Prochlorococcus marinus str. GP2: one gene and its partner. The protein of the gene in region 1 interacts with the protein of each later gene in a pairwise test. Links are inferred from orthologs where the notes say so. Each region holds a gene or a part of one and is shown in the gene's direction. Other genes may lie near its edges.

Region 1 (9,368 bases):
AAAAACTGGTGAGAGTGATCTTGCTCTAGAACTTGAGGAAAAAGGGTATGAATGGACTGATAACTTTATAAAAGAGACCTAAACAAATGGAAATTATTGAAAAAATAAAAAATAATAAAGCGGACGATAATCTAACAGAAATACAAAAAATCTGTCTTCATAAATTACAATCAAACCCTTTCCCTAATCTTAAAAGTGAACTATGGAGGCTTTCAAATAAATCAAAATTGTCAAAATTTTTAGATTACTCAGTTAATGAAAAAGATTCAAAATTTGATATACCATATCCGAAAAATTCTCAAAGTAATATTAGATTAATAATTGGTGAGAATTACCAAATTAAATTAATAGAGAAAAATTATTCAATACAGCAATTAAGTGAGGATGAATTACAAAAATATATCAAGGAACAGATATCTTTTTTTAAGCAAAACGAAAATTGGAGTGACCTACTAAATCTGTCTTTAAGTTGTAAAAATAATATTTTGGGATTAAAAATAAATGGATCAAAAATTCCTCCTATTGAAATTTTTAGTAATGCATCAAGAAATTCTTTAAAAGCAAAAACCCTCGTAATATTTTTAGAAAAGAATTGTGATATTGAATTATTACAAGTAAATCTTGGTAAAGAAAACTCTTCATTATCTCAATCAACTTTCTTTTGCTTGAAAGAAAATAGTTCCATAAATCATGGTGTTGTTTCTTACGGTGAAAACAGATCCAATCTATTAAATTCTCTCAATGTAATTCAACAAAAAAATAGTGCTTACAACTTAGGATCTTTACATTTCAAATTCAATTACGCGAGATTTGAAATTAGTATTAAACAATCTGAGGGAAACGCTAAAACAAATATCAAAGGTATGCAAATAACCAAAAAAGATGAGCAAATTTCAACCTATGCAAAAATTGAATTTAATGGCCCAAATGGATTTCTAGATCAAATTAATAAATCACTTGCTGATGATAAATCACATGCAATATTTGAAGGTTCAATAATAGTTCCGAAAATTGCCCAGAGAACTGATGCTTCCCAATTAAGCAGAAATTTACTTTTATCAAATCTCGCACAAATAGATACCAAACCTCAATTAGAAATAATTGCTGATGATGTCAAATGCAAACATGGAGCTACAATTTCGCAACTAAATGAAGAAGAACTTTTTTATATGCGAACAAGAGGTATCACATTAACAGAAGCAAGTAAACTACAATTAAGTTCTTACTTTCAAGAAATAATTTCATTTATTCCCATTTCAAAAGATAAATGGGATTTGCTTGATAAACTTTTAAATGAGGCTTAATGGAAACAATACAAAATTTTCCTGAAATAACTAAGAAAGACTTTCCTCTTTTAAATAAGAACTTAAATTGTAATGAGCAAATTATTTATTTAGACCATGCTGCAACCACACAAAAACCAATACAAGTCTTAGAAAAAATTAATGAATACTACAAAAACTTTAATGCCAATGTACATAGAGGGGCACATCAATTAAGTACTAAAGCAACAGAAGAATTTGAAAATGCACGATATTTAATCAGCAAATATATAAAAGCGAATTCAGCAAAAGAAATTATTTTCACAAGAAATGCTACTGAGGCAATCAATCTAGTAGCTAGATCTTGGGGAGAATATTCATTAAAAGAAAACGATGAAATTCTCTTATCAATAATGGAGCATCATAGCAATATTGTTCCATGGCAAATGATTGCAGCAAAAAATAAATGCAAATTAAAATTTATCGGTATAGATAAAGATGGGAAATTAGATATAGAAGACTTTAAATCAAAACTTACATCTAAAACTAAACTTGTTAGCCTAGTACATGTTAGTAATACACTAGGGTGCTGTAATCCAATCAAAGAAATAACTAAATTAGCTAAACAAAAAGGTTCTTTAGTGTTAATAGATGCATGCCAAAGTTTGGCGCATCAAAAAATGGATGTAATTGATCTTAATATAGATTTTTTAGCTGGATCAGGACATAAACTATGCGGTCCTACAGGTATTGGTTTCCTCTGGTCAAGAAAAGAAATCCTAGAAAAAATTCCTCCTCTCTTTGGAGGTGGCGAAATGATTCAAGATGTTTTTGAAGAAACAAGTACTTGGGCAGAGCTACCACACAAATTTGAAGCTGGAACTCCTGCCATTGCAGAAGCAATAGGTCTTGCAGAAGCAATTAATTATATTAAAAATATTGGATTGAATGAAATTCATGAATATGAAAAGACTATTACTAAATATTTATTTGAAAAATTAAATCAAATAGAAAATATTGAAATCATAGGTCCATCGCCGGAGATAGACCCAGACAGAGCCTCACTTGCCACCTTTTATATAAAAAATATACATTCAAATGATATTGCTGAAATTCTTGATTCAAAAGGAATTTGCATCAGAAGTGGCCACCATTGCTGTCAACCTCTTCACAGACACATTGGAATTAAATCAACAGCTAGGATCAGCATGAATTTCACAACCAATAAGGAAGAAATTGATATTTTTATAGAAAAATTAAAAGATACTATTGATTTTCTAAAAATCAATTCTTAAATATTCAAAGCATTTTTTAAAAATTCCTGAGATTTTTTCATTACTACTTCTTTATTTTCAATATTTCTAAAACCATGCCCTTCATTATCAAAAAAAATAACTTCTGAATATTTATTATTCTGAATCAAAATTTCTTGAATTTTTAAAGTTTGTTTATAAGAAATAACTGCATCTTTTTTTCCATGAAACAATAAGATAGGTTTTTTTATTTTGTTAATATAATTTATCGGGGATCTATTAATATAATTATCATGGTTTTTTGCATAATTTCCTATCAAAGAATTTAAATAATCTTTTTCAAATCTATGAGTGTTGTAATGCATATCCTTCAAATCAATAACAGGATATTTACAAATTGCTGCTTTAAAAATAGACCCACATAATAAACAATTCAGGGCAGTTAAACCACCAGCACTATTCCCAAAAATTACTACTTTTTCACTATCAACTTGATTTGATTTAATCAATTCAAGAGCTAGTGATTTGCAATCATAAGAATCAACAATACCCCATTTAGAATTCAACCTCTCTCTATATTCTTTGCCAAATCCTGATGATCCTCCATAATTGACTTCAGCAACAAAAAATCCCTTCGACGTCCAATATTGAACTTCAGAATTATATGATCCATCAAAACATGAAGTTGGCCCGCTATGTGCTCTAACAAGGAGCGGTGGCTTTCTAAAATTTTCAACAAGCGGCTTATAAAGAAAAGAATGAGTAGATTGAGCCTCAAAACCTTTAAACCAAAATGTTTCAGGTTTTGAACAATCTTTTATATGATCAAAAAATATCTGCTCAGAAAAATTTGATAAAACTTTTTTTTCAAAATCAATTTCAAATACAATTCCCAAAAAATCAGATCCATAACCTTTTAAAAGAACTTTTTTTCGAAAAACACTGAAATCACTTATTGAAGTAAAAGGAGTAGAAAATTCCTTAACAAATTTAAGATTTTTATATTGTTCCACTATTAAATTATTTTCTTTTTTTGCTAGGCAAAATAAATTTTTTATAGTCCCTGAAAAAAATGTTATTCCGGAGACCCATTGTGGTGCTCCATATTCAAGCAAATTTCTCTCTACTCTTTTCTTAATAAAAATATTCTCAATTTCATTAATATCTAAAAACAACAAATTCCACCATCCAGAACTATCTTCAGAACATACTAAAAGTGTTTCACTTATCCAATAGGGTTGAAAAAAAGAAACGTTTTTTTTCGCATTTATAAGCTTATTTGAGAATTTTTTTATTTTTTGTACCTCTCCATCTAGATCTATTTGAGCAAAAAACAGATCATTTTTGTCCCAGGGCATATATGGAGAATCCCACTCTATCCAAGAAAGTAATCTAGCAGAAGTATTAGAAGATAATTCTCCAGCAAAATTTTTAAATTTTTTAATTCGATGAATATCTTGTTTAGTTTTTTTTAAATTTAAAGAAAATAAATAATCTCTATTATTTATCTCGCAAATTCCATACAAAAAATTTTTTTCAGAAATGACAAATGAAGAATCGAAATTTCCATCAATTGATTTAGATAGTTGTCTAGGTTCTTGAACTGAATCGAGATATATATTTTGACTTCTATAATTTGACGCTGCCTCTTTAAAAATTTGAAACCATACTGCCTTAGTAATCTGATCTATCCATATTAAATAAAAATTATTTTTAAAATTTATACATTTATATGCTTTACCACCATATCCATGAAAATTATTTTTAATATTATGCTTTTTACTTGTTAATTTCTGAGGAAACGCCCCTTTATCATTAAATGGTCTTGCAAAAATAGCATTCTCATTTTGACCTTCACCAACAACATCAATCCAAAAAATGATATCCCTAATAATAGTTAATTCCTTGTAAGCATTTTTTTTAGATTCAGTTTGCCTAACTTTTAACTTATCATCATTACTCATTTAAAATATAAAGAAAGTAAATTAAAGTGCTAGTATTTTTATAGCTAAACTCTTAATTAAAAACTTTTTAACGTGGCAAACCATTTTTCACAACTTGCAAAAAAGTCAAGAACAAGTGGAAGCTCAGAAAAAATTGCAAAAGAACAAACAGGTAAGCCATCTCTAGATATTTATAAACTTGGTGATGATGTGTTGAGAAAAAATTCCAAAAGAATCACTAAAGTTGACGAATCGATTAGAAAACTTGCTAGAGAAATGCTTCAAAGCATGTATGCAGCTAAAGGAATTGGACTTGCCGCACCACAAATTGGCATCAACAAGGAGCTTCTTGTGATAGATGTAAATTTTGAAGATTCAGCAGCAGAACCTTTAATATTAATCAATCCAGAAATTACAGACTTTGGAACAACTCTTAATTCATACGAAGAAGGCTGTTTGAGTATACCTGGCGTCTATTTGAATGTAGTAAGACCATCAACTATTAAATTAAAATTTAGGGATGAAATGGGTAGACCACGGAAAATGAAAGCCGATGGACTTCTAGCGAGGTGTATTCAACATGAAATGGATCATTTAAACGGAATACTATTTGTTGATAGAGTTACATCAAAAGATGATTTAAACAAAGAACTTATAAAGGAAGGGTTTAACGAAGAAGATGTAATTTCTATTAATTAATCTAATGACTGAAACTACAATATTTCAAAAAATAATTAATGAAGAAATACCCTGCGATAAGCTTTATGAAGATGAGTTTTGTATTGCTTTTAACGATATCCAAGCGCAAGCACCATTTCATTTTTTAGTGATTCCAAAAAAGCCAATCATCAGCCTATTAGATTGTATTGAAGAGGATGCAAATTTGTTAGGGCATTTACTTTTTGTTGGTAGCAAAATAGCTAAATCAAAAAATTTAACTAATTGGAGAACAGTAATTAATACTGGAGCAGAATCGGGACAAACAGTTTTTCATTTACATATTCATTTTTTATCTGGAAGAAAAATGAATTGGCCCCCAGGTTAAAACTCTCGAAAGAAAAGTTTATGGGTTATAAATAAGTAAAAACATAATGAATACACCAGATTCCTTAAATACAAAATCCAAAAATTTATTCAATTTAGTCTCAAAAAATTGGGAAGATCTAGACGATTCTCTCAAAACTAAATTAATAAAAATATGGAAGGTTTTAACTTATAAATGGCAATTACAAATTTTATTTAATCTACCTTTTCTCTTATGGTGGGTATTAGATAAATGTTTCCCAAAAGTTCATGAATTTAATACTACAATCTTAAATTACTTAAATTTACCTGACTGGGCACTTTCATTTATCGGCTTTGGTCAATAGACTGCTAAAAGTTATAATTTATTCTATAAAACTAGTCGAGTAATGAATAAAGAAGTTAATAATAAATCCAAAATATTATACCAATTACAAAAATTAAGGAAGCTGTCTCAGCCATTTTTTCTTCCAATAGATCAATGCAATGGACTTCAATTCATATGGCTTTTGATTTCTCTTTTATTTTGTGTTGGTGGAGTAGTACTTGTTGGTCTTACAGGCATAATTAGTTTTTTTGAAAACCTTCAACCAATATTTCTTGAAAAGTATTTTGGAGGTGTGGTAAGTACTGTCAATTCGATTTGGGCTGGTAGCTGGGGATTGCTTTTCTCTGCCTTATTTCTAATTGGATCAGGCAGCTTTTTTAGCTTGAGACGTCAATTAAAAAACCGAAGATGGTTACATTGGTTATTCCTTGCGATAATTGTATTAATGCTTTTAGCTGTAAACGGAATAAACGCAGGTATTGGTTTCATAGCAAGAGATTTAACAAATGCTTTAGTAGAAAAACAAGAAGATGGGTTTTATCGGATATTAGGGATTTACGCTTGTTGTTTCGCTGTGGCTCTACCTATACGTGTTTCCCAAATATTTTTTACATATAAATTAGGAATAATTTGGAGAGAATGGCTTTCAAAAAGTTTAGTCAAAGATTATATGACCAATAAAGCCTATTACCAATTAAATCCCAATGATGAAGAACAAACCGATGTAGATAATCCTGATCAAAGAATCACAGATGATACTCGAGCTTTTACCGGTCAAAGTCTTTCTTTCACATTAGGTATTTTTGATGCCCTACTAACATTTTCACTTAATATTCTTATTTTATGGAGTATTAGTACAACACTTACTTTTTCTTTATTCGGTTACGCTGCATTTGCAACTTCTATCCTTTTAATTGCTGGAAAAAATCTTGTAAAGATTGACTTTGATCAACTCAGATATGAAGCAGATTTTCGATATGGCTTAGTTCATATTCGAGATAATGCTGAATCAATAGCCTTTTACTCTGGGGAGAATCCTGAGCGAAGTGAAACTGAAAGGCGATTAGGAGAAGTGGTGAGAAACTTTAATTTACTGATTATATGGAGAGTAATAATAGACGTCATGAGAAGATCCATTAATTATGCTGGAAATTTCTTTCCATATCTAATAATGGCAATTCCTTACTTTAGAGGTGATATTGATTATGGACGCTTTATTCAGGCAAGCTTTGCATTTGGAATGGTTGAAGGTTCGTTATTTTTTATTGTTAATCAAATCGAAGAACTTGCAAAATTTACTGCTGGCATTGGCAGATTAGAAGGATTCCAATCAAAAGTTGAATCCATTAGTCAAACCAACCCAACAAGCAATCAAAACGTTATTTCAGATTACCCCTCAATTCTTATTAATAATGCTGACCTTTGCCCACCAGGATCAAATAAAACAATCATTAAAAATTTAAATTTAAGCATCGACAATAATCAATCACTTTTGGTTGTAGGACCATCTGGATGCGGAAAAACATCTTTACTAAGAATGATTAGTGGTTTATGGGAACCCGATCAAGGAGTAATTAAAAAACCAAAAATTGGGGAATTATTATTCATACCTCAAAAACCATATATGTTACTTGGTTCTTTAAGAGAACAATTATGTTATCCCACAGAAGTTAAGAAATTTAGTGATGAACATCTTACTTCTGTACTACATGAAGTAAATTTAAAAACCTTAGTGGATCGGTATCCTAATCTTGATATAAAACAAGATTGGCCACGAATTCTTTCCCTAGGCGAGCAACAAAGATTAGCTTTTGCAAGACTGTTACTAAATTCTCCAAGATTTGCAGTACTTGATGAAGCAACAAGTGCTTTAGATATTAACACTGAAAAAAAACTATATAGTTTACTAAAGGAACGAGAACTTTCTCTAATAAGTGTTGGACATAGACCTAGCTTAAAAGATTTTCACGAAAATATTTTAGAATTAAATGGACAAGGAGACTGGAAATTATTGACTTCTGATAAGTATAATTTTAAGGATTAACAAAAAAAATGAATTCTAAAGAAGAACAAACTAACTCAGAAATCACTAATTTAGAAAATGAGAGTTTTATAGAAGAGCAAAAAGATCCGAATCAGATCAATGAACAAATTGAAGACAATAAATTAGATGAAAAAACTATAGAAATTAAAGATGAATATAAATTTGGATGGAGTAGTTATTCTGAAATAACTAATGGAAGATTTGCAATGATTGGCTTCCTTGCAATAGTATTGATTGAATTATTTAGTAAACAATCGTTTTTAAAATGGGCAGGAATCTTATAATTAATCATCAAATCTAGAACTGTTATCTCTTGGTTTCTTCTTGTTTATTCCAACGTTATATCTACTATTTTGATTTTTTGAACTTGATCTAACTGAAGAGCTCACTCTACGCGTCTCACGTGGTTTTTTGGCTTGATTAGCATCTTTAAATGAAGCATCTTCTACTTGAGTTGTTGAAGTTTGCTGCCTAATAGAGGATCTAGTAGGTTTCTTTCTTAATGGAGAAGAATCAGTAGGAGCAGAGATATTATCTTGTTTAGAAACTGTACGATTCATTCTGGGTCTAGACCCTGTTTTAACTTCATCGCGAGATAAATTTCTTCTTTCACCAAAGTTGTTTGTTTCTGGTTGTTTACTATTTCTAACTTCAGAAGTCTGTCTTCTTCTCCTTCTTATAGGTTCGTCATTTTCAAACTGACTTATTTCTCTTGAAGATGGCCTACTTCTACTTGCTGCAGCTGAGGGTATCGCTCTTGAAACATTCCTCCTACGAGATCTCCCCTCCATATAATCTTCTTCAAATTCATCTTCTTGAGGTTTAAATCTTCTGGATGGTCTTTCGGATTCTTCAAACCTATCATAATCGTTATTAAATCGGCCTCTAGAATTTCTGGGACCATCAGAAATAGGATCATCATCAAAATAAGATGATCTTCTAGCTTGATCAGTAGCAACTCCCCTCAATCGCACACTTTCATATGCGAAAAAAACTGTAGTTCCTGCAAGTAAAAACTGACCAAACTGAAGGATAGGATCTAACCTCCAACCTTGAAAAAATAATATTCCTCCACACAAAAGTCCAATTGCTGCGAAGAAAACATCATAATCCCTTGCCAAGGCAGGCTTAAAGGACCTTAAGAAATAAAGGCCTCCTCCACATACCGCGAGAACTATACCAACAATACTGGCCCAATTGAGACTAGCATTGACCACATTCTTTCTCCAAAAATTTATTTTTTAAAGGGTTATTTATATCCCCTATATATATAGTGTACTTAAAACTTCTACAAAAACTAGCGTCTTCCGGTAGAAGTACGATCGAGGGAATCTTTCTGGCTAACAAAAATCAAAAATGCAGTGGCTGGAATAACGATTAGTAAAGCAGCCGCAATAAAACTACCTATCATTCCAACTGCTGAATTATTTGCAACTTCAGCAGAAAAATCTGCGGCTAGTAATAAATTTGAGATTTGAAACACTTTTTAAATATTAAATTCTCAATTTATAATAC
Region 2 (9,235 bases), on another replicon or contig:
AATTTTCATCTTTACGATTCCCTCAACGAAACCGGGAATCATTTTGTTCTTTTCTAACTCAAGATCCATTGATTCACTTGTTCCACCATCAATCTCCTGACCAGAATCTTTATATTTTCCTTTGAAACTAACTACAGCAATATCTCCTAATTTTGCTGCTCTATTGGTAACTGGAATAATGTTTGCAAATTGATTTCTAGATTTTTCTAGCGCTTCATCTATTGACTTAGGATCAAACTTTGTCTTTGATATTTCAACACTTAGTCCTTTGGATTTTTTAAGTTTTAATTCTGGGGCAACATCAGTTTGAAGAGTAACCTTAAGTGATTTTTCAGGACTAAACTTTGCAAGTAAAGATTCAAATCCATCTACCAATTCTGGCTCACTTAGTGGCTCTATAGATTTTATTTTTAACGCTTCTTGCCATGATTTATCAATAATTTTTTCCAGAGCAGAAGCATGTAATTGTGTGATGCCAATTCTTTGGATTAAGACTTGTTTAGGAATCTTACCAAGTCTAAATCCCGGAATTTTAGCTGAACGACTGATAGAACTGATTGTTTCATTTACACACGTTTTGCATGTCTCAGATGGTATTTCTAATTCGAATGAGATTCTACTTTGAGGCAGAGGCTTTGTTTTGACTATTAGTGCATCTTTAGCCATGTTTTTCTAAGTTATTACTATGAGCAGAATCTTAATTATTTCACATTATGTGATTTCCTTGAAAGTTAATTTTTTGATAAAGTAAAAAAAATAGTCAATCTATTTATAAAAATCATTTTAAAGTGTGAGACAATCTCCGTATTTGCCCAACAGGCCATTAAAAGTTGCTGTTTTAGGTTCTTCAGGTGCTGTGGGATCTGAATTGCTAAAAATTCTTGAACAACGTGATTTACCAATATCAGAATTGGTCTTGCTTTCATCAGAGCGGTCAGAAGGAAAAAAAATTATTTGGAAAGATGAAGAATTAGTTACAAAAAAAACAACTAAGGAAGAATTTAAGAATCTTGATTTAGTTTTGGCTTCAGCTGGCGGAAGTATCTCAAAAAAATGGTTGTCTACCATTATTGATCAAAATGCTTTACTGATAGATAATTCAAGTGCTTTCAGATTAGATAAGAACGTTCCTCTTATAGTCCCAGAAGTTAATGCTAGTGACGTACTTAATCATGATGGGGTAATAGCGAATCCAAACTGCACTACCATTTTGTTGACATTAGTTTTAGCTCCATTAAACAAACTTTCGACTATTCAAAGAGTTATTGTCTCAACATATCAATCTGTCAGTGGTGCAGGCCGACTGGCGATGGAGGAACTAAAACTTTTAACTGAACAATATCTTCAAGGAAATCCTCAAAAAAGTGAAGTTTTGCCATACTCCCTTGCTTTTAATTTGTTTTTACATAATTCCCCTATGCTTTCAAATAATTACTGCGAAGAAGAGATGAAAATGGTTAACGAGACAAGGAAAATATTAAATATTGCTGATTTAAAGCTCTCTGCTACATGTGTTCGAGTCCCAGTACTGAGAGCACATTCTGAATCGATTAATATTGAATTTGCCGATGTAGTTGAGCCTAAAGATGCTCTTAAAGAATTAAAAAAATCTCCTGGAATTGAAGTTATTGAGGATTACAAAAATAATAGATTTCCTATGCCAAATGATGTTATGGGGAGGGATAATGTTGCTGTTGGCAGGCTAAGAACTGATATAAGTCAGCCTCATGGATTAGAATTATGGTTATGTGGAGATCAAATAAGAAAAGGAGCAGCTCTGAATGCTGTTCAAATAGCTGAGTTATTAATTCCAAAAAAATGATTGCAGACAAAACTGAGTGTAATAATCCACTATTTGGAAGAATATTAACTGCAATGGTTACTCCATTCACTGAGAATGGAGATGTAGATTATGAACTAGCTATAAAACTTTCAAATTATCTTTTTGAAAACGGTTCCGATGGAATTGTGTTGTGCGGTACTACTGGAGAATCTCCGACTCTTTCATGGGCTGAACAGCATGATTTATTTATTGCGGTAAAAGGATCTTTGGATGCAAGCTGTAAAGTAATAGTTGGCACTGGTAGCAATTGTACAAGCGAAGCTGTGGAAGCTACAAAAAAAGCTTACGACTCAGGTGCCGACGGTGCTTTGGTCGTTGTTCCTTATTACAATAAGCCGCCTCAAGAAGGTCTCTATAAACATTTCAGTTCTATTGCTAAATCTGCAAAGGATTTGCCTCTTATGCTCTACAACATTCCTGGCAGGACTGGATGCAATTTATTACCTGATACTGTGAAGAAACTTATGGATTTCTCAAATATTCTCAGTATTAAAGCTGCAAGCGGTAGAATAGAAGAAGTAACAGAACTAAGAGCTATTTGCGGCTCCGAACTCTCTGTGTATAGTGGCGACGATTCATTGTTGCTTCCAATGTTATCTGTAGGTGCTGTAGGAGTAGTAAGTGTTGCAAGTCATTTAGTTGGATTGCAATTGAAAGAAATGATTCATTCTTTTCAAAGTGGAAAGGTTTCCAATGCTCTTGCTATTCATGAAAAACTTCAGCCTCTTTTCAAAGCACTCTTTATGACTACTAATCCAATCCCAATTAAGGCTGCTTTGGAGCTATCGGGATGGGATGTAGGTAATCCTAGAAGTCCTTTGTCACCTTTAACCAAGGACATGAAAAAGCAACTATCTTTTATCCTGAATTCCTTATAATAGGGATTATTTTCAACTTGATAATTAAATTTAAATAAACCTTATTTGATTACAAGCAGGCCTTCATAAATTTCAAAATTATGCAATCAAGTACAAATTCAACTGTAAATAGATCTACTCATGATTCATCTAGATCTAAAAGTAATACGCCAGCTCTACGAGTAATACCTCTTGGAGGACTACATGAAATAGGAAAAAACACTTGCGTTTTTGAATATGGTGATGAATTAATGCTTGTTGATGCTGGCCTAGCTTTCCCATCTGATGGTATGCATGGCGTAAACGTTGTTATGCCTGATACAACTTTTTTAAAAGAAAATCAAAGAAGAATAAAAGGAATGATTGTCACTCACGGGCATGAAGATCACATTGGAGGTATTTCTCATCATTTAAAGCATTTTAATATTCCCATTATTTATGGTCCAAGACTGGCAATGTCAATGCTTAGAGGAAAAATGGAGGAAGCAGGTGTATCTGATAGAACAACTATACAGACAGTAAATCCAAGAGATGTTGTAAAAGTAGGACAACATTTTTCTGTTGAATTTATTAGAAATACCCATTCTATTTGCGATAGCTTTTCTTTAGCAGTTACAACACCTGTTGGCACAATTATTTTCACGGGAGATTTTAAGTTTGATCATATGCCAGTAGATGGAGAGCAATTTGATATTGAAAGAATGGTGCATTACGGAGAGAAGGGTGTTTTATGCATGTTCAGTGATTCTACTAATGCCGAAGTTCCAGGTTTTTGTCCTTCTGAGAAGACTATCTATCCTTCTTTAGAAAAACATATTGCAGAGGCAAAAGAACGAGTTATCCTTACCACTTTTGCTAGTTCTGTGCATAGAGTGACAATGATCTTAGAATTGGCCATGAAACATGGAAGAAAGGTCGGTTTGTTAGGTAGATCTATGATAAACGTTATTGCTAAGGCAAGAGATATTGGTTATATGAAATGTCCAGATGATTTGTTTGTTCCTATCAAGCAAATTAGAGACTTACCAGATAGAGAAACCCTACTATTAATGACTGGAAGTCAAGGTGAACCCCTAGCAGCGTTAAGCAGAATCTCTCGTGGTGAACATCAGCATGTTCGTCTTAAGACTACTGATACTGTAATATTTTCAGCCAGCCCAATTCCTGGTAATACTATTTCTGTTGTAAATACAATAGATAGATTAATGAAACTCGGAGCAAAGGTTGTTTATGGAAAGGGTGAGAATATTCATGTTTCTGGTCATGGTTTTCAAGAAGATCAAAAGTTAATGTTGGCACTCGCAAAACCTAAGTTTTTTGTTCCTGTTCATGGAGAACATAGAATGCTTGTTTGTCATGGGAAAAGTGCACAAACTATGGGGGTTCCAAAGGATAATATCTTAATTATTGAAAATGGAGATGTAGTTGAGTTAACACCTAATTCTATTCAAAAGGGTGATCCTGTAAAAGCTGGTGTTGAACTGCTGGATAACTCACGAAATGGGATAGTAGATGCTCGCGTATTAAAGGAAAGACAGCAATTAGCTGGGGATGGTGTAGTAACTGTTTTAGCTCCTATTAGTACAGATGGGAAGATGGTTGCGCCTCCTAGAGTTAATTTAAGAGGAGTTGTTACTACTGCAGAGCCAAGAAAAATGTCTATGTGGACAGAACGAGAAATAAGCTGGGTCCTAGAAAATAGATGGAAACAATTATCCAGACAAACTGGGCCGAATAATTTTGAGGTAGATTGGATTGGTGTACAAAGAGAAATTGAAAATGGTTTATCGAGAAGAATGAGAAGAGAATTACAAGTTGAACCACTTATTTTGTGTTTAGTTCAACCTGCTCCAAGTGGAACTCGTGCTTATATTCCAAAGATTACCGAAGAGCAAAATTTCTCCAATAGAAATAGAAATAATAATAATTTCCATAAGAAATCAAACAATAATCATCCTAATAGTTCAAATAACCCACAAAATACCCAAAAAAGTCCAAAAGTTTCTCAGAATCCATTAGCTGAGACTGCTACAGAAGATTCATTTGAAGGTAGAACAAGAAGGAGAAGATCTGCTGTAACATCTTAACTTTTTTCAAAATTTATATAGTTTTTATCCCAAACAATTTTTAAAGACTCTTGCATATGAATTTGACCTTTATTTTTTTCATAAATTGAAGTTGCTAATTTTGTCAGATTTTTAGAACTACATTGCTTTGCAGATATTTCTTTTAAAAATCTATTTAAAATTGTGCACCTCGCTTCAATACACATACCATTTAGGAGATTCCTATCGATACCTTTAACATCTTTACAATATAAATACGCTAGTTCACTAAGATCATTACGTTCATTATTGTATTTGCTCATTTTTTGGGAAAAATTATTTATCCTTTCAGAACAACCAGGATAGATGACTTCTAAGGTAGGAATAATTTTTTTTCTTACTAAATTTCTTTTTAATTTAAGATCTGAATTTGTAGGATCTTCCCAAACTGGGATCTTCATATCATTGCAAAATTGTTTTGTATCTTCCCTACTGAAAATTAATATTGGTCTTATTAAATAAATTTGATTTTCGATTAATCTTTTACTCTCAATATTACTCAGACCTGCAAAATTGCTTCCTCTAGATAAATTGAGGATAAATGTTTCTGTATTATCACTACTCGTGTGACCAGTTAACAAATAAATATTATGTTTTTGCTGGTTTTTATTTAATAAAGTTTTGGCTCTTTCACATAATTTTTTATATCTCCATTCTCGTGCTTTTTCTTCTGAAGAAATACTTTCTTTATTTGCTTGATCAAAAGAGAATGAAATATTTTTATCTTCGCAATAATCTTTTAATTCAAGAGCATATAGTGATGACTTTTCGTGCCACTGATGATCACCATGCCAAACACTAATAGACCAATTATGTAGTTTTTTTAGGTCATTAATTAGGGTTAATAAGGTCATTGAGTCTTGCCCCCCCGAAACACTTATTAAAATATTGGATCCTTTGGGAATTAATATTTTTTTGGTAAGAATCTCCTTGTGAAGCTGATGATGCCATGATGACCAATTTTTCTGACTTAATTTTTTATCAGTCATTTTGTGTTGCTCAGATAATATTTTTTAAAAAATGCACTGTTTTACTAAAACAATGTCACAATCGGGTAATAAATTCATTAAGTAAATGAGTCTGATTAATCTTTTGCCACAAAAAATCAAAGAAGAGTTAAGAAGTAAATCCTTACTCAAAGTTATTTCAGGATTGAATAATTTCGATGTTCAGTCTGTAAAAATAATTGTTGAGGCTGCTTCATTAGGAGGTGCAGATCTTGTCGATATTGCTTGTAAACCTGAACTCGTTGATTTAGCACTTAAGAATTCAACACTACCCGTTTGTGTTAGTTCAGTAGTGCCTCGATCTTTTAAAGATTGTATAAAAGCAGGCGCATCATTAATTGAGATAGGAAATTACGATACTTTTTATGAAAAAGGCATTCATTTTTCAGATAAAAAAGTTTTAAACATTACAAAAGAGACGAGGGATTTATTGCCTAATTTTCCTTTATCAGTAACTGTTCCTCATACTATGCCTATTGATAAACAAGTTGATCTTGCTTTAAAGCTAGTGGAAGAAGGCGTTGATATTATTCAAACAGAAGGTGGTACCAGTTCTACTCCTTTCTCTCCAGGAATTCAAGGTTTTTTTGAAAAATCAGTACCAACTCTTTCAGCTACCTATGCTATTAATCAAGAATTTAAGAAACAATCTCTGAATATACCAATCATGAGTGCCTCTGGATTAAGCCAAGTAACTTGTCCACTAGCAATATCCTCTGGAGCCTCAGCAGTTGGCGTTGGATCTGTGGTTAATAAATTAGATGATTTAATATCAATGATCGCGGTTGTTAGGGGCTTAAAAGAATCTTTAAAAAATTCAATAATTGGAGAAAAAATTTCTTAGTATAGAAATATCCTTTAACTACTGGCTTGATGAACAACTATAAACTTCAAGCTCCTTACGAACCAAATGGAGATCAACCAGAAGCTATTAAAAAATTAGTTAAAGGTGTAAATAATGGTAAACAGTTTCAGACTCTTTTAGGTGCTACTGGAACTGGTAAAACATTTACCATTGCAAATGTAATTCAACAAACAGGAAGACCAGCACTTGTTTTAGCCCATAACAAAACGTTGGCTGCACAATTATGCAATGAATTAAGGGAATTTTTTCCAAAAAATGCTGTTGAGTACTTCATTTCTTACTACGATTATTATCAACCTGAAGCTTATGTACCTGTAAGTGATACTTACATTGCAAAAACTGCTTCAATTAATGAAGAAATAGATATGCTTAGGCATTCTGCAACACGCTCATTATTTGAAAGAAAAGATGTAATTGTTGTAGCCTCAATAAGTTGTATTTATGGTCTTGGTATACCGAGTGAGTATTTAAAAGCTGCAGTTAAATTTGAAGTGGGAAAATCAATAAATCTACGTTCTTCTTTGAGGTCTCTCGTTGAAAATCAATATACTAGAAATGATATTGAAATTACTAGAGGTAGATTCAGAATTAAAGGTGATGTTTTAGAAATCGGTCCAGCTTATGAAGATAGATTAATAAGAATTGAGTTATTTGGTGATGAAGTCGAGGCTATTAGATATGTTGACCCTACTACAGGAGAAATACTTGAAAGTTTGGAACAAGTTAGCGTTTATCCAGCGAAGCATTTTGTGACTCCAAAAGAAAGACTTGAGAGTGCAATAAGTGCAATTAGAGGTGAATTAAAAACTCAACTCGATAAATTTACATACGAAGGAAAATTATTAGAGGCTCAACGTCTAGAACAACGTACAAAATATGATTTAGAAATGCTTAAAGAGGTTGGTTATTGTAATGGAGTTGAGAATTATGCTCGTCATTTATCAGGTAGGGAGGAAGGTTCACCGCCAGAATGCTTAATAGATTACTTTCCTAAAGATTGGTTGTTGGTAGTTGATGAGAGTCATGTGACATGTCCTCAACTTCATGCGATGTACAACGGTGATCAATCTAGAAAAAAAGTTTTAATAGATCATGGTTTTAGATTGCCAAGTGCTGCAGATAATAGACCTTTAAAATGTGAAGAGTTTTGGGAAAAATCAAAACAGACATTATTTATAAGTGCAACCCCTGGTCAATGGGAATTAGATCAATGTGATGGTGAATTTATTGAGCAAGTTATAAGACCAACTGGGGTATTAGACCCTGTCATTGATGTAAGACCTAGTGAAGGCCAAATAGAAGATCTGTTATCTGAAATAAGAATTCGAGCTCAAAAGAATCAAAGAGTGCTTGTGACAACACTTACTAAGAGAATGGCTGAAGATCTAACTGATTTTTTATCAGAAAATAAAGTAAGAGTTAGATATTTGCATTCCGAAATCCATTCAATTGAAAGAATTGAAATTATTCAAGACCTTAGAATGGGCGAATATGATGTTTTGGTAGGAGTTAATTTATTAAGAGAGGGACTAGATCTTCCAGAAGTATCCTTAGTCGCCATTTTAGATGCTGATAAAGAAGGTTTTCTGAGGGCAGAAAGGTCATTGATTCAAACAATAGGAAGAGCTGCCAGACATGTTGAAGGTGTTGCCTTGCTTTATGCAGATAACTTCACAGATTCAATGAAAAGAGCAATATCTGAAACTGAAAGAAGGAGAACTATTCAGAAAAAATATAACCAAGTCAATGGTATTACTCCAAAACCTGCAGGCAAAAAAATAGAAAATTCAATATTATCTTTTCTAGAACTTTCCAGAAAACTAGATGCTGGTGGTTTATCTAAAGATTTAATAAATATAGTTAATAACAAAACTGACGCAATTCTCAGTTCCAGTGATAATCTATGTTTGCTTGAAGAATTGCCTGACTTGATAGAAAAGTTAGAAATTAAAATGAAAGACGCTGCAAAAGAGTTAAATTTTGAAGAAGCAGCAAATTTGAGGGATAGAATCAAAAAATTAAGACAAAAATTGGCAAGAAATAATTAAAAATAACTTATTTTTCTAATTCGAAATGATTATGAATCGCATTAACTGCTTTGTCACAATCTTTTTCTAAGACAATACATGAAGTCCTAATTTCACTCGTGGCAATCATTTCAATATTGATATTTTGGTCAGCCAATGCTCTAAATATTTTTCCAGCCGTCCCAACTTTAAATGCCATTCCTGCTCCTACAGCACTTACTTTTGCTATAGCAGGGCCATCTTCAATGTATGATCCGGGTAATTTTTTTGTTAAGGCCTCAAAAACTAAGTTAGCTTTTTCTCTATCTTGTTTATTCATTGTAAGACTAATATCCTTAGTTTTTAAAGAGGAAATTCTTTCAGATTGAACAATAGTATCGATAAGTAAATTATTTTCAGCTAATGCTAAACATATCGATGCTGCTACACCTGGACGATCAGGCAGTTTTCGAAAGCTTACCTGAACTTGGTTTTTATCTGATGCAATTCCTCTTACTTCAGGTTGATCTTGTTTTTCATTGATTGGATTAA

What was found.
Region 2: the proteins of def (region 1) and EU91_RS00445 interact in binary tests that used the Escherichia coli proteins (3 or more experiments, as listed by UniProt). The link is inferred for Prochlorococcus marinus str. GP2 from one-to-one orthologs.

The regions. Positions count from the first base shown.
Region 1 is NZ_JNAH01000003.1:57,627-66,994, reverse strand. The notes cover bases 3,416-6,354. They hold def (peptide deformylase), read left to right. Parts: upstream 3,416-4,551; coding sequence 4,552-5,157; downstream 5,158-6,354. Other genes in these bases: EU91_RS07305 (ABC transporter ATP-binding protein/permease), read left to right, coding at 5,871-6,354; EU91_RS07300 (hypothetical protein), read left to right, coding at 5,550-5,828; EU91_RS07295 (histidine triad nucleotide-binding protein), read left to right, coding at 5,162-5,503; EU91_RS07285 (alpha/beta hydrolase family protein), read right to left, coding at 3,416-4,479. Outside these bases: Fe-S cluster assembly ATPase SufC, read left to right, coding at 1-82; EU91_RS07275 (SufD family Fe-S cluster assembly protein), read left to right, coding at 87-1,304; EU91_RS07280 (aminotransferase class V-fold PLP-dependent enzyme), read left to right, coding at 1,304-2,557; more of EU91_RS07285, read right to left, coding at 2,554-3,415; more of EU91_RS07305, read left to right, coding at 6,355-7,853; EU91_RS07310 (chlorophyll a/b-binding protein), read left to right, coding at 7,862-8,137; EU91_RS07315 (Ycf66 family protein), read right to left, coding at 8,138-9,070; psbX (photosystem II reaction center X protein), read right to left, coding at 9,151-9,336. UniProt on the Escherichia coli protein: Removes the formyl group from the N-terminal Met of newly synthesized proteins. Requires at least a dipeptide for an efficient rate of reaction. N-terminal L-methionine is a prerequisite for activity but the enzyme has broad specificity at other positions.
Region 2 is NZ_JNAH01000008.1:367,194-376,428, reverse strand. The notes cover bases 1-2,806. They hold EU91_RS00445 (aspartate-semialdehyde dehydrogenase), read left to right. Parts: upstream 1-790; coding sequence 791-1,822; downstream 1,823-2,806. Other genes in these bases: EU91_RS00455 (ribonuclease J), read left to right, coding at 2,802-2,806; dapA (4-hydroxy-tetrahydrodipicolinate synthase), read left to right, coding at 1,819-2,721; tig (trigger factor), read right to left, coding at 1-666. Also shown: more of EU91_RS00455, read left to right, coding at 2,807-4,787; tRNA lysidine(34) synthetase TilS, read right to left, coding at 4,784-5,794; EU91_RS00465 (DUF561 domain-containing protein), read left to right, coding at 5,880-6,656; excinuclease ABC subunit UvrB, read left to right, coding at 6,686-8,725; EU91_RS00475 (aspartate kinase), read right to left, coding at 8,733-9,235.